Regions from separate parts of the Orrella dioscoreae genome, predicted to be linked through region 2. Evidence: predicted binding sites of a transcription regulator. Region 2 holds the regulator's gene; the other holds the start of a gene.

Region 1 (7,177 bases), 640 kb from region 2:
CCCCGGTTCAGGCGAAGAGCCCGTGCAGGAACCAGCGCGGCGCAGCCTGGCCGCGCTCGCGGAAGATCCAATAGCGCGCGGCGTGCGCGTCCTCGGCCACGAAATAGTCGCGCAGCACGAAGGCGCCGTGCCACCAGCCGCTTTCGATGCGCTCGGGGCCGCGCACCAGGCGCAGCGGCGTGCCATGGACGGGCCGGTCCTGTTGCAGCGGCAGGGGCTGGGGAACGTCCAGCAGCCAGAACGGACGCTCGCCGGGCGTGGGGGCGAGCCCCTGGCGGCAGGGGGGCGAGTCCGCGCCGGCCCAGACATTCGCGTTCTCGGGGCGGTGGTCGGCGACGGCGGCCCCGTGCAGCACGCGCGCGTCGCCCAGGCGTGCGCGCAGCAGGTCCAGCAGGCGGCGGAAATCGGCGGGCGAGCCGCCTGGGTCGGGAAAGAGCTGCGCGCTGGGCGGGGCCTGCGGCGCCAGCGCCTGGGTGTCGAGCTGCACGGCCACGACCGGGCCGGCCCAGGGCAGGCGCGCATAGCGTTCCCGCAAGGGCGCAAGCAGTTGCGGCAATTGCCAGGCGGGTTCGGCCAGCGCCAGCGCCAGGCAGGTGTCGGGCTGTTCCTGCGGGCCTGCGTGACGGCGGCGTTCGTGGATCAGCGTGAGCCGCAGGCCTGTCACCGCCAGCCGGCAGGCCTGCAGCCAGCGGCACAGGCCTTCCAGCAGCCGGGCCGCCACGTGCAGCACGCCTTCGCTGTGTTCCAGCCGTTCCAGCAGGTCGTGGCGGATGTGGTAGCTGGGCGGCGGGACGAACCAGTCCGTGGCCAGCGGCGTGGGCGCATAGGCCGCGTCCAGCGCGCGCATCAGCGCGGGACTGCTGCGGCGTTGCAGCCCCGCGCGCGGCAAGGCGCGCAAGGCGCCCAGGGTATGGCAGCCGATGCCGCCCAGCCAGTCGGCCAAGGGTTCGGCCTCGGGCAGCAAGGCGCAGGGCAGGGCGTCCAGCCGGCGGGACAAGGTGGCGGGCTTGAGCGTGGCGCGCCGGGCGCGTGCCGCAGCGTGGCGGGCCAGCAGCCAGGCGCCATGCGGCGTGGGGGCCAGCGCTGCCTGCACCTGCAGGCCACAGGCGCGCACGGCCTGGCGCGTGGCGCGCAGCAGGGCGCGTGGCCCGCCGAAGAGCGTCAAACTGGCCGTGACGTCCAGCAGCAGCGTGTGGTCGGCGTATTGCACCACTTGCGGGGTGTAGGGCAGCACGGCCAGCGCGGCGGCGTCGAAGAGGGCCTGTTCGCTGGCGGCATCGCGTTCCAGCAGCGTGGCTTGCGGGGCGAGCGTGGATGCGCCGCTGCGGCGCATGCCTTCGGCCAGGCCCAGCGCGCGGGCGCCGGCGCTGCAGGCGACGATGCGCTCGCGCGACAGCAATGCCCAGGCGGCCGGCTCACTGAGCCAGCGCGTGCGGCAGGCGTCCAGCATGAGCTGGGGCAGGTGCAGGCTGATCCAGAGGGACATGGGGAAACAGGGTGTCGAGGCCAGGCAGGCGGTTGTCCAGGGGAATGTGCAGGGTGCGCGCGCAAGGCGGGCCGCGGCGCTTGAGCAGCGTGACGGCCACGCCGCCGCGCGCCGGCGCCAGCGCCACGCGCAGGGGCGCGACCGAGGCCTGCGCGGCGGTGGAGGGCGGGCGCATCAGCACGAACAGCATGTCGCTGCCTTGCGCCGCCAGGTGCAGGCGCCGCAAGGCAGGCAGCGGCACCGGGTCGTGCCAGGCCAGCAACGCGCCGCACTGGCCGTTGCGCAGCACCTGTTCGGCGGCCCACAAGGCATCGCGGTCGTGGGCGGGGTGCAGCCACAGCAGTTGCGCAGGGTCGAGCCGCCAGTGATGCCAGCAGGCCAGGTGGGGGGCGTAGGGCGGCGAGAGCAGCACGATCCGGCGATGCGCGGGCACGGCCGCCAATGCCGGGCGCAGCAGCCGGATTTCTCCTACGCCGTGGCGTTCGGGCAGCAGCTCGGTCAGGCTGCCCAGGGGCCAGCCGCCGCCGGGCAATTCCGCCGCCAGCGCCGCGTGTCCGGCGGGCAGGCACGCGCTGGCCCGCGTGGCCAGTTGCGAGCCACGCCAGAGGGCGGGATGGATGTGTTCGGGCCGGGGCATGGACAGATGAGGAACTGAAAATAAGGCTGTATGAATATACAGTATTCCGTGAACGTAAGCCGAGGCCGTACAGCAACCCTGTTGCGCACAGGGTTGTATATCGGAAAAAGCCGAACTAAGATTCGGAAAATCCAGATATACACCTACCGACACCATGGATATCGACGCCATCCACAAAGCCCTGGCCAGCCCCTTGCGGCGCCAGATCCTGACGTGGCTGAAAACCCCGGAGCAGTGTTTCGAAGCCCAGGACCACCCCTGGGACATGGGCGTGTGCGCGGGGCGCATCGACCAGCGCACGGGCTTGTCGCAGTCCACCGTGTCCGGGCACCTGGCCATCCTGCAGCGCGCAGGACTGATCACCGCCCGCAAGGTGGGGCAGTGGATTTTCTATGCACGCAACGAGGCGCTCATCCAGGAGTTCCTGGCGCAGTCCGCGCGTGATCTCTGAACTGAACCCAGAAGGATTGCAGCATGACCACGCTTTTTGATCCCCTCCAGGTCGGCGCGCTGACCCTGCCGAACCGCATCGTCCTGGCGCCGCTGACCCGTTCGCGCGCCGCCGGCCGCGTGCCCAACGCGCTCATGGCGCAGTACTACGCCCAGCGCGCCAGCGCCGGCCTCATCCTGTCCGAGGCCACCTCGGTCATCCCGCAAGGCGTGGGCTACGTCGACACCCCGGGCATCTGGTCCGCCGAGCAGGTGGAAGGCTGGAAGCGCGTGACCGAGGCCGTGCACGCCGCGGGCGGACGCATCTTCCTGCAGCTGTGGCACGTGGGCCGCATCTCGGATCCCGAGCTGCTGGACGGCAACCTCCCCGTCGCGCCCAGCGCGATCCAGCCCGACGGCCACGTCAGCCTGCTGCGTCCGAAGCGCCCCTTCGTGACCCCGCGCGCGCTGGAAACCAGCGAGATCCCCGGCATCGTGCAGGCCTATCGCACCGGCGCGGAAAACGCCAAGCTCGCGGGCTTCGACGGCGTGGAAGTGCACGGCGCCAATGGCTATCTGCTGGACCAGTTCCTGCAGAGCGGCACGAACACGCGCACCGACGCCTATGGCGGCAGCCTGGAAAACCGCGCGCGCCTGATGCTGGAAGTGACCGACGCCTGCATCGACGTGTGGGGCGCGGACCGCGTGGGCATGCACCTGGCGCCGCGTGGCGATTCGCATGACATGTCGGACAGCGATCCGCTGGCCACGTTCACCTATGTGGCGCGCGAGCTGGGCAAGCGCGGCATCGCCTTCATCTGCGCGCGTGAGTCGCTGGGCGACAAGCGCATCGGCCCACAACTGAAGCAGGCTTTCGGCGGCGTCTATATCGCCAACGAAGCCTTCACGGCCGAGACCTCGCAACAGGTGCTGGACGCGGGCGAGGCGGATGCCGTGGCTTTCGGCAAGCTCTACATCGCCAACCCGGACCTGGTCGAGCGTTTCGCGGCCGGCGCCGAACTGAACGCGCCGCGCGCCGAGACCTTCTATGCGCCCCTGGAAGGCGAAGGTCCGGATAACGGCTACACCGACTATCCGGCGCTGGCGGAGGCCGCGTCGGCGCAGTAAGTCGACGCAGTAGGTCGGCGCACAGTCAGCAAGCCAGGCCGCAAGCGCCGGCGGGCTTAACCGGGCTGGCGCGTCAGCGCCACGGCCACGCCCGCCGGCAGCCGTGTATCGGCGGGCAGCAGCCAGTCGGCTTGCGTGCCCGCCGAGCCATCGGGCCGGTATTGCAGCTCGTGCAAGGACAGGCCCACGCCGGGACGCAGCAGCAGCACGCTGGCGCAGCGCGTGCCGTAGGTCTTGCTGACGATCATCGGACTGCCCAGCAGGCGCTCGCGCGCCAGGCCCACGCCGGTGTCGGGCAATTCCGCGTCGGGTGGCGCCCGGCGGTCGGCCAGGATGCGCCACAGCGCGCGCAGGTCCGGCGCCTCGTCGGCAGGAGAGGGCGGCAAGGCGCCCTCCGCCAGCCAGGCCCGCAGGGCCTCGCGCGTGCGCACGACCTTGGGCCAGGGCGTATCCAGCAGATGATTGGACAAGCCGTGCACGCCATCGGCCAGGGCGCGCGGCGCGCCATCGCGGTTGCCCGCATACCAGGCGCCTTGCGCATCGCCCACGACCAGATTGAAGCCGTTGTAGTCCGCGCCGCGCGCATGCACGGCGTGCGCGTAATCACGCGGACTGTCCGTGCCTGACAGAAAGCCCTGCACCAGCGCGCCGCGCGAAGGGGCATCGGGCAGCACGTGGCTGGGGTCGCGGTAATTGGTCAGCAGCGCATAGCGGCCTGGCGCGGCGATGCCCAGCCAGGTGCCGCCGGCGGACAGGTCGCGGCCCGCCACCAGGCCCGGCTGCCCGGCCCAGGGGGCTGCGGGCGCGGTGGGCCGCGCATGGAACTCATCGCGGTTGGCGATCAGCACGAAAGGCAGGTCGGGCCGCGCGTTGAGCGCGAAGGCGGCAAGGCACATGGGACGGAAAAGGCACGGCGGCGGGCAAGACGGCGACGAGGCACTGTAGCAAAATGCGAAGATGATCCCGATTACCGATACGCTGTCGCTCGACCCCGACGACCTGAGCTACGGCATGATCCGTGCCCAAGGCTCGGGCGGCCAGAATGTGAACAAGGTTTCCAGCGCGGTGCACCTGCGCTACGACCTCGCCAATGCGGCGCTGCCGCAATGGTTCAAGGATGCCGTCATGGCCCTGGGCGACCACCGCGTCACGCAGGCCGGCGTCATCATCATCAAGGCCCAGTCCTTCCGCAGCCAGGAAAAGAACCGCGGCGACGCGCTCGATCGCCTGCTGGCGCTGTTGCGCACGGCCGCCACGCCCGCCGCGCCGCGGCATGCCACCCGGCCCACGCGCGCCTCGCAGCGGCGGCGGGTGCAACGCAAGGTCGCGCATGGGCAGACCAAGCGCCTGCGCGGCAGGGTGCAGGACGACTGAGCGCCGCGCCAGATGTATCCGCTTGAATTGCCTTGACGCCTTTGGACAGGCAAGGCGCGGCGCAAGCGGGCACCATGGGTGCTCGGATTTCACACAGAGGAGAAGACCATGCGCGGCATCCTGCTTTGGCTTATCGGCATTCCCATTCCCATCATCCTGCTGCTGTGGCTGTTCGGCGTCTTCTGACCTGCGACGCCAGCCAGCATCCTGAAGCACCCGAGGCGCAGCCGCGTCACGCGTCCTTCAGCAGCGCGGCATACCCCTGCCGTGCATCGGGCCAGCGCAAGGCATAGCCGCTGGCCCGCAGCCGGGCGTTGGACAGGCGCTTGCTGCCTACCGCGCCCGGCGCCGGGCCCTCGCCAGGCGCGGGGGCGCCGGCCATTTCCGCCAGCGCGGCATACAGCTCGTGCAATGGCAAGGGCGTGTCGTCGCAACCGAGATACACCGGCGCTGGGTCAGGCAGGTTCAAGAGGTGCGCCAGCGCGCCCGCCGCATCATCCACATGCATGCGATTGGCCCAGTGCACCGGATGCCGGGGCGCGCGGGCGCGTCCTTCACGCAGGCGCGCGATGAGTTGCAGGCGCCCCGGACCATACAGGCCGGCTAGCCTCAGCGACACGCTGGGCACAGGCTGCGCGGCCAGCCAGGCCTCGGCCTCGCACAGGATCTCTCCATTGAATGACAGCGGTCCGGTGGGCGTCAGTTCATCCACCCAGGCGCCTTCGTGTTCGCCATACACCGCCGTCGACGACACCAGCACCACGCGCCGCAAGGTGGCCGGATCCAGCGCGGCCATCAGGTTGCGCAGGCCGTCGATGAACACGCCGCGATAGGCCTCGGGACTGCGCGCGCCGGGCGTGGGCAGGTAGGCCAGGTGCGTGATGCCGGGCGGCAGCGCGGCCAGGGTGGCAGGCTGGCGCAAATCGGCGGCGATCCAGGAAAGCGGGGCAGGGCCGGGCGGGAGGCTGCGGCGCAGCCCCCACACTTGTGCGCCTCGGGACGCCAGCAGGCGGGCGGCGCGCAGGCCGACGTCGCCGCAGCCGGCGATGAGGATTCTGTCGGAAGCGTTCATGGCGGCAAGAGGCATCGAGAGGCAGGCAGGAGAGACAAAAGAGACAGGCTGCCGCAACAGCCATGTCAACGGCACCGGCAACCATAGCCCAAGCCGGGGTTGCCTGGCCATGGCCGCCACGCCTGGCATCGCGCTTGCAGCACTGGCGTTCAGCGCACCGCTCGGGTCAAAATCCCGCTTATCCGACTCTGCTGCAAGGAATCACCGTGACACAGGAAACGCGCATCGACATCACCCGGACCCGGCGGGGCGAACTGGATTGCTGGCGCTTGCGCGTAGGCGACACCGAGGCCTGGGTGGCGGAGCAGGGCGCGCAGGTGCTCGGTTTCGGCCGGGACGGCCGACAGCCCGTGGTCTGGCTGAGCGATGCCGCGGTCCTCGAACCCGGCAAGTCGGTGCGAGGCGGCATTCCCGTGTGCTGGCCCTGGTTTGGCGAACTGGCGCGCAATCCCGCGGCCGTGCACGCAGGGGTGCCCGATGCCGCGCACGCGCCCGCCCATGGCCACGCGCGGACACGCGCGTGGCAGGTGCAGGACGCCCAGGCCCTGGCGGGCGAGGCCGCAGTCCTGACGCTGGCCCTGGCCGCCGACGACGATGGACCCTGGCAAGGCCTGTCGGCACGCCTGGACGTGCGGCTCGACGCCGCCGGCCTGCGCGTGGCGCTGCACAGCCGCAACGGCAGCGGCCAGCCGCGCACCATCAGCCAGGCGCTGCACACCTATCTGCAGGTGGGCGACGTGCGCGACGTGCGGGTGCTGGGCCTGGAAGATGCCCGTTACCTGGACACGCTGGCAGGCTGGGTGGAAAAGCGCCAGGAGGGGCCGCTGCATTTCGACGGCGAGGTGGATCGCATCTATTACACCGGCTCGCCCTGCCTGGTGGTGGATGACACCGGCCTGGGCCGTCGCCTGGTGGTGGAAAGCGAGGGCTCGGGCAGCGCCGTCCTGTGGAATCCGCACATCGACAAGGCTCGACGCCTGTCGCAGTTTTCGCCCGATGCGTGGCAGCAGATGCTGTGCATCGAAACCGCCCGGGTCATGGATGATGCCCT
Region 2 (7,177 bases):
ACTAGACGCATATGCCCGAAAAGAAAGGATCAGCCGACGCCAAAGTGCTGCATTGCTCTTTCTGCAACAAGAGCCAGCACGAGGTCCGCAAGCTGATCGCCGGCCCGTCGGTATTCATTTGCGACGAGTGCATAGATCTTTGCAACGACATCATCCGCGAAGAGGCGCAGGCCAACGCGCGCGCCGCGATTCGTTCCGATCTGCCCACCCCCGCCGAGATCAAGCGCTTCCTCGACCAATACGTCATTGGCCAGGACTCGCCCAAGCGCATGCTGGCAGTGGCTGTCTACAACCACTACAAGCGCATCCGCCACGGCGAGATCAAGGGTGACGAGGTCGAGCTCTCGAAAAGCAATATCCTGCTGATCGGCCCCACCGGCTCGGGCAAGACGCTGCTGGCCCAGACGCTGGCCCGCCAGCTCGACGTGCCCTTCGTCATGGCCGATGCCACCACGCTGACCGAAGCCGGCTACGTGGGCGAGGATGTCGAGAACATCATCCAGAAGCTGCTGCAGAACTGCAATTACGATGTCGAGAAGGCGCAGCGCGCCATCGTCTACATCGACGAGATCGACAAGATCTCGCGCAAGGCCGACAACCCCTCGATCACCCGCGACGTGTCGGGCGAGGGCGTGCAGCAGGCGCTCCTGAAGCTCATCGAAGGCACGGTTGCCTCCGTGCCGCCCCAGGGCGGCCGCAAGCATCCGAACCAGGATTTCGTCCAGGTCGACACCACCAATATCCTGTTCATCGTGGGCGGCGCCTTCGACGGACTGGAAAAGGTCATCCGCAACCGCACCGAGCGTTCCGGCATCGGCTTCTCGGCCTCGGTCAACGCCAAGTCCGAGCGTTCGGTGGGCCAGATGTTCTCCGAAGTCGAGCCCGAGGATCTGGTCAAGTTCGGCCTGATTCCCGAACTGGTCGGCCGCCTGCCGGTGGTCGCCACGCTGGCCGAGCTGGACGAGGACGCGCTGGTCAGCATCCTCACCGAGCCCAAGAACGCCCTGCTCAAGCAGTTCCAGAAGCTCTTCGCCATGGAAGGCGCCGAGCTTGACGTGCGGCCCGCCGCCCTGCGCGCCATCGCCCGCAAGGCGCTCAAGCGCAAGACCGGCGCCCGCGGCCTGCGCTCCATCCTGGAATCCTCGCTGCTGGACACCATGTACGAGCTGCCCTCGCAGGGCAACATCTCGCGCGTGGTCGTGGACGAAACCGCCATCGAAGGCAGCGGCAAGCCGCTGCTGATCTATGCGGACGAAGCCAAGGAAGCCCCCGCCAAGCCCGACCGCGGCGCAATCCGCGACGCCGCGGCCTGATCTGCCGGTGGTTTCCACCCGGGTAATCCACCGATTGCCCGCGGCGGCTTCCCCTGGACTTGACGCCAGCAAGACACGAGCAACCCTGCGCCACGCAGGGTTGCTCGTTTTTTGCGGCCCTCGTCCAAGGACAATGGCCAGACGGACTGCCGAGGAAAGCCTCTCCCGAGGGGCGCGGGCGCTTTTCGAGGCACCGCGCGTCGAAGGGATCCCGATCCACTATTGATTTTTCGGCTATTGTCTTCATATCGGACCTATGAGCGGCTCGCGGCCCTTGAACTGTCAAAGATCTTTCAGCCGTCCGCAGCCGAAACGCCGTAACTCTTGAAGGAAGCCCATATGTCTGCCAGCCAGACCTTGCCCTCCGAACCGATCGAGCTTCCGCTGCTGCCGCTGCGCGACGTCGTCGTGTTCCCGCACATGGTCATTCCTTTGTTCGTTGGCCGTCCCAGGTCCATCCGCGCCCTTGAAGCCGCCATGGAGGCGGGCAAGAGCATCATGCTGGTGGCCCAGAAGTCGGCTGGCAAGGATGACCCGACGCCTGAAGACGTCTATGAAATCGGCTGCGTGGCCGGCATCCTGCAGATGCTGAAGCTGCCCGACGGCACCGTGAAGGTGCTGGTCGAGGGTTCGCAACGCGCCCGCATCACCCGCATCGACGACGCCGAGTCGCACTTCACCAGCGAAGTCGTGCCCATCGCGCCCGAAGCCCAGCTCGGCGCCGAGACCGAGGCCCTGCGCCGCGCCATCGTCGCCCAGTTCGAGCAATACGTGAAGCTCAACAAGAAGATCCCGCCCGAGATCCTGACCTCGCTGGCCGGCATCGACGAGGCTGGCCGCCTGGCTGACACCATCGCCGCGCACCTGCCGCTCAAGCTCGAGGAAAAGCAGAAGATGCTCGAGGTGTTCGGCACGTCCGACCGCCTGGAAGCGCTCCTCACGCAGCTGGAAACCGAGATCGACATTCTCCAGGTGGAGAAGCGCATCCGCGGCCGCGTGAAGAAGCAGATGGAGAAGAGCCAGCGCGACTACTACCTGAACGAGCAGGTCAAGGCCATCCAGAAGGAACTGGGCGAAGGCGAGGAAGGCGCCGACATCGAGGAACTGGAAAAGAAGATCCTGGCCGCGCACCTGCCCAAGGAGGCCAAGAAGAAGGCCGATGGCGAGCTCAAGAAGCTGAAGCTCATGTCGCCCATGTCGGCTGAAGCCACCGTCGTGCGCAACTACATCGACACGCTCATCAATCTTCCCTGGAAGAAGAAGAGCAAGGTCAACAACTCGCTCTCCAACGCCGAGAAGGTGCTGGACGACGACCACTACGGCCTCGAGAAGGTCAAGGAACGCATCCTCGAGTATCTCGCGGTGCAGCAGCGCGTGGACAAGGTCAAGGCGCCCATCCTGTGCCTGGTCGGCCCGCCCGGCGTGGGCAAGACCTCGCTCGGCCAGTCCATCGCCAAGGCCACGAACCGCAAGTTCGTGCGCATGGCCCTGGGCGGCGTGCGCGACGAAGCCGAGATCCGTGGCCATCGCCGCACCTACATCGGTTCGATGCCCGGCAAGATCCTGCAGAACATGTCCAAGGTGGCCGTGCGCAACCCGCTGTTCCTGCTCGATGAGATCGACAAGCTGGGCATGGACTTCCGCGGCGATCCCGCGTCGGCGCTGCTCGAGGTGCTGGATCCGGAACAGAACCACACCTTCCAGGACCACTACATCGAGGTCGACTTCGACCTGTCGGATGTGATGTTCGTGGCAACGAGCAACACGCTGAACATTCCGCCGGCGCTGCTGGACCGCATGGAAGTCATCCGTCTGTCGGGTTACACCGAGGACGAGAAGGTGCACATCGCCCGCGAGCATCTGCTGCCCAAGCTGATGAAGAACAACGGCGTGAAGCCCGAGGAACTGGCTGTCGACGAATCGGCCATCCGCGACATCGTGCGTTACTACACCCGGGAAGCCGGCGTGCGCGCGCTCGAGCGAGAAATCGGCAAGGTCTGCCGCAAGGTGGTCAAGCAGCTGCTCACGCAGTCGCAGGCCGACGGCGCGAAGGCCTCCGAGCCCGTCGTGCAGGTCAAGGTCAACGCCGACAACCTGAACGACTACCTGGGCGTGCGCCGCTATTCCTTCGGCATGGCCGAAAAGGAAAACCAGGTCGGCCAGGTCACCGGTCTGGCATGGACGGAAGTGGGCGGCGATCTGCTGACCATCGAAGTCGCCGACATGCCCGGCAAGGGCGTCATCCAGCGCACGGGTTCGCTGGGCGACGTCATGAAGGAGTCGGTCGAGGCTGCGCGCAGCGTCGTGCGGGCCCGCGCCCGCCGCCTGGGTTTTGCCGACAGCGTGTTCGAGAAGCACGACATGCACGTGCACGTGCCGGAAGGCGCCACGCCCAAGGACGGTCCGTCCGCGGGTATCGCCATCACGACGGCCATCGTCTCGGCGCTGTCCAGGATCCCCGTGCGCGCCGACGTCGCCATGACCGGCGAAATCACGCTCCGTGGCGAGGTGCTGGCCATCGGCGGCCTGAAGGAAAAGCTGCTGGCAGCCCACCGTGGCGGCATCAAGACGGTGCTGATCCCCGAGGAAAACGTGAAGGACTTGGCCGAGATCCCGGACAACGTCAAGAACCACCTCGAGATCGTGCCGGTGCGCTGGATCGACAAGGTGCTGGAAAAGGCGCTGGAACGCCTGCCCACGCCGCTGCCCGAGGAAGAGCCCGCCAAGGCCGAGTCGGTGGTGGCTGCCGGCAAGCCGGCCGACGCCGACCCCGTCATCAAGCACTGATCCCGGCCTGGGCGTCGGCCCAAGGCTGGCGATTCGATCCCTGCCTTCTTCTTGCGAGGAAGGCGGGGATTTTCATTTGAGAGCAGGCGAGGAGCCGGGATGGTGCAGGAGGACGAACGCCACGGCGTGCGTATCGACAAGTGGTTATGGGCGGCGCGTTTCTACAAGACCCGGTCGCTGGCCAGCGCCGCGGTCGAAGCGGGCAGGGTGCTGGTCAATGGCGCAAGGGCCAAGCCTGCGCGCATCGTTCGGCGGGATGACCGCATCGACATCACCGGGCAGGCCCAGCAGCAGTGGGTGGTGATCGTGCGGGGATTGGCGGAAAAGCGCGGCTCGGCCACGCTGGCGCGCCTGCTGTACGACGAAACGACCGAGAGCATTGCCGCAAGGCTGTTGCGGGAAGAGGCGCGCCGCTGGCAGCCGGAGCCTGAGGAAGACCGCCACGGCCGTCCCACCAAGCGGGAACGGCGTGACCTGGACCGTTATCGTCACCGCGACTAGGCTGCCGTGGCGGCGTGCGCGGCGTGTGTTGCCTAGTGCAGCGGTTGCGTGCGGATCAGGCCGACCGCAATGCCTTCGAGCACGAAATCCTGCCCGGGCTGGATCTCGATGGGGGCGAAGTCGGGATTTTCCGGCAGCAGCGCAATCCGCGAGCCGCTGCGCTGCAGGCGCTTGACGGTGACGTCGTCATCGAGACGCGCCACCACGATCTGGCCATTGCGCGCTTCCGGGGTGCGCTTCACCGCCAGCAGGTCGCCATCCAGAATGCCGGCGTCCCGCATGCTGAGCCCGCGCACCTTGAGGAGGTAGTCCGGCGTCTGCGTGAAGAGTCCGGGATCCACGCCCACCTCGCGTTCGACGTGCTCGGTGGCGAGGATGGGACTGCCTGCCGCGACGCGCCCAACCAGCGGCAGCAGCATCTGTGCCAGGGCCGGGTGGGGCAGCAGGGCCTGCACCGGCTCGGGCGCCTGGTTGAGCAGCCGGATGCCGCGCGAGGCGCCGGCGGTCAGCTCGATGGCCCCCTTGCGCGCCAAGGCCTTCAGATGGTCTTCCGCGGCATTCGGCGACCGAAAGCCCAGCGCCTGGGCAATCTCGGCGCGCGTGGGCGGGAAGCCCGTCTGCGCGAGCGTGCGGCGGATGAGATCCAGGATTTCCTGCTGACGGGCGGTGAGCTTGGCGGCCATGTTTCTCGTACTGTATATGTATACAGGCTCGATTGTGGGGCATGCGCAGGGGGATTGCAAGCGATGGCCGCCGGGAGCGGCTGGCGCCAAGCCCGTCGCGCCCTCACAGGGCGCTGTCGGAGGCTGCCTGGCCGGGCATGGGGATGCCTGCCGGCCGCAGCGCGTAAGGGCCGTTGGCCAGCTGTTCGCGCAGAAAGCGCACGCACACGCCGATCTTGGCCGACTCCGACAGCCTGCCCGGCGTGACTGCCCAGATATCGGCAGGCCAGCGATACGCGGGAAGCACGGGAACCAGTTCTCCCTTCTGCACGCTCAGCGCGCAATCCCAATCCGCCAGCCGCACGATGCCGTGGCCATCCAGCGCCCATTGGCGAATGATGTCGTTGTTGTTCGAGGAAAGCGTGCCCGTCACCTTCACCGTCTCCAGGCCCTTGGGGCCGACCAGCCGCCAATTCCCGAAGGGCTGGTCACGCTCGCGGAAGACCAGGCAGCTATGGCGGCACAGTTCGTCCAATTGTTGCGGCATGCCGCGCGCTTCCAGGTAGGACGGCGCGGCGCACAGCAGGCGGTGGCTATGCGCGATACGGTGGGCAATCAGATGCGGCTCGGGCACGCCGCCGATACGAATGTCCAGGTCCAGCCCCTCTTCCAGCAGATCCACCGGCCGGTCCAGCACCGTCAGCGATACCTCCAGTTTGGGATAGCGCTTCGCCAGCAGCGAAATGGCGGGGGCGACGTGATTGCGTCCCAGCCGGAAGCTGGAGCTGACGCGCAAGCGGCCCCGGGGCTCCGACACTTCGTCCGCCAGCGCGTCGCGTAACTGGCGCACATTTCCCAGGATTTCCCGGGCCCATTCGTAGGTCTGCTCGCCCTGCGCGGTGGCGCTCAGGCGCCGCGAGGTGCGATGCAGCAGCCGCACGCCCAGATCCTGTTCCAGGATGCCGATGCGTTTGCTGACGTAGGAGGGCGACATGCCCCATTCGTCGGCCGTGCGGGCGAAGCTGCCCAGGCGGATGACTTCGGTGAACAGGTGCAGGTCGACGAGCGAGGGCTGGTGATCGGCCACGAATCGTGTATTGAGAAGTTCCGGATTCGGGGATTCTAAAAGGTTTCGTGGCCGATACGATATGCGGACATGCCTTGGTCACCTTTTCGAGCAAGGCCATAACAATATCGGGAGAGACACCATGACATCGTCCACCACCACCGTCCAGCGCCTGCTCCTGGCCGCGCTGGCCGCATGCGGCATCGGCACCGCTGCCGCGCAGGAAACCTATCCCGCCAAGGCCATTACCTGGCTCGTGCCCTTTGCGGCAGGCGGCCCCACCGACGCAGTCTCCAGGAACGTCGCGCAACGGGTTTCCGCCGCGCTGGGGCAATCGATCGTGGTGGAGAACCTGGGCGGCGCCGGCGGCACGATCGGCGCGGCAAAGGTCGCGCGCGCCAGGGCTGACGGTTACTCCCTGTTCGTGGGCCATATCGGGACCATGGCGGCCGCGCCGTCTCTCTTCAAGTCGCTGCGCTACGACCCCAACCAGGATTTCGTTCCCGTGTTCCGTTTCCCCGACACGCCCATGGCCTTGCTCGTGGGCGCCAATTCGCCTTACCGCACGGCCACCGACCTGTTCGAGGCGGCCCGCAAGGATCCGGGCAAGCTCACCTTCGGCACGGCGGGCGTGGGCTCGTCTTCCCACCTGGCTGCCGAACATCTCGCGTCGGTGGTCAAGGTGCAATACACCTTCGTGCCCTACAAGGGCACGGGCCCGGCCATGGCCGACCTCATGGGCGGCCAGATCGACGCCATGCTGGACCAGACCAATGTCTCGCTGCCGCAGACCCAGGGCGGGCGCCTGCGCGCGCTGGCCCTGACCTCGCAGGCACGGATGGCGCTGT

What was found. The regulator LexA, encoded in region 2, represses DNA repair genes until DNA is damaged. The targets are predictions, from matches to a motif close to ACTGTATNNNNATACAGT.
Region 1: a site for LexA is predicted at 2,149-2,166, ahead of imuA (translesion DNA synthesis-associated protein ImuA). Genes of this name have one in related genera too.

Annotation. Positions count from the first base shown of each region.
Region 1 covers NZ_LT907988.1:2,680,189-2,687,365, reverse strand. The annotation lists gene ODI_RS12585 (Y-family DNA polymerase) at 8-1,486, opposite strand; gene imuA (translesion DNA synthesis-associated protein ImuA) at 1,416-2,123, opposite strand; gene ODI_RS12575 (ArsR/SmtB family transcription factor) at 2,278-2,574, shown strand; gene ODI_RS12570 (alkene reductase) at 2,598-3,680, shown strand; gene ODI_RS12565 (NRDE family protein) at 3,737-4,576, opposite strand; gene arfB (alternative ribosome rescue aminoacyl-tRNA hydrolase ArfB) at 4,638-5,054, shown strand; gene ODI_RS12555 (SDR family oxidoreductase) at 5,287-6,126, opposite strand; gene ODI_RS12550 (D-hexose-6-phosphate mutarotase) at 6,333-7,177, shown strand, end outside.
Region 2 covers NZ_LT907988.1:2,038,289-2,045,465, forward strand. The annotation lists gene clpX (ATP-dependent Clp protease ATP-binding subunit ClpX) at 12-1,313, shown strand; gene lon (endopeptidase La) at 1,653-4,100, shown strand; gene ODI_RS09560 (RNA-binding S4 domain-containing protein) at 4,200-4,601, shown strand; gene lexA (transcriptional repressor LexA) at 4,634-5,284, opposite strand; gene ODI_RS09570 (LysR substrate-binding domain-containing protein) at 5,388-6,350, opposite strand; gene ODI_RS09575 (Bug family tripartite tricarboxylate transporter substrate binding protein) at 6,472-7,177, shown strand, end outside.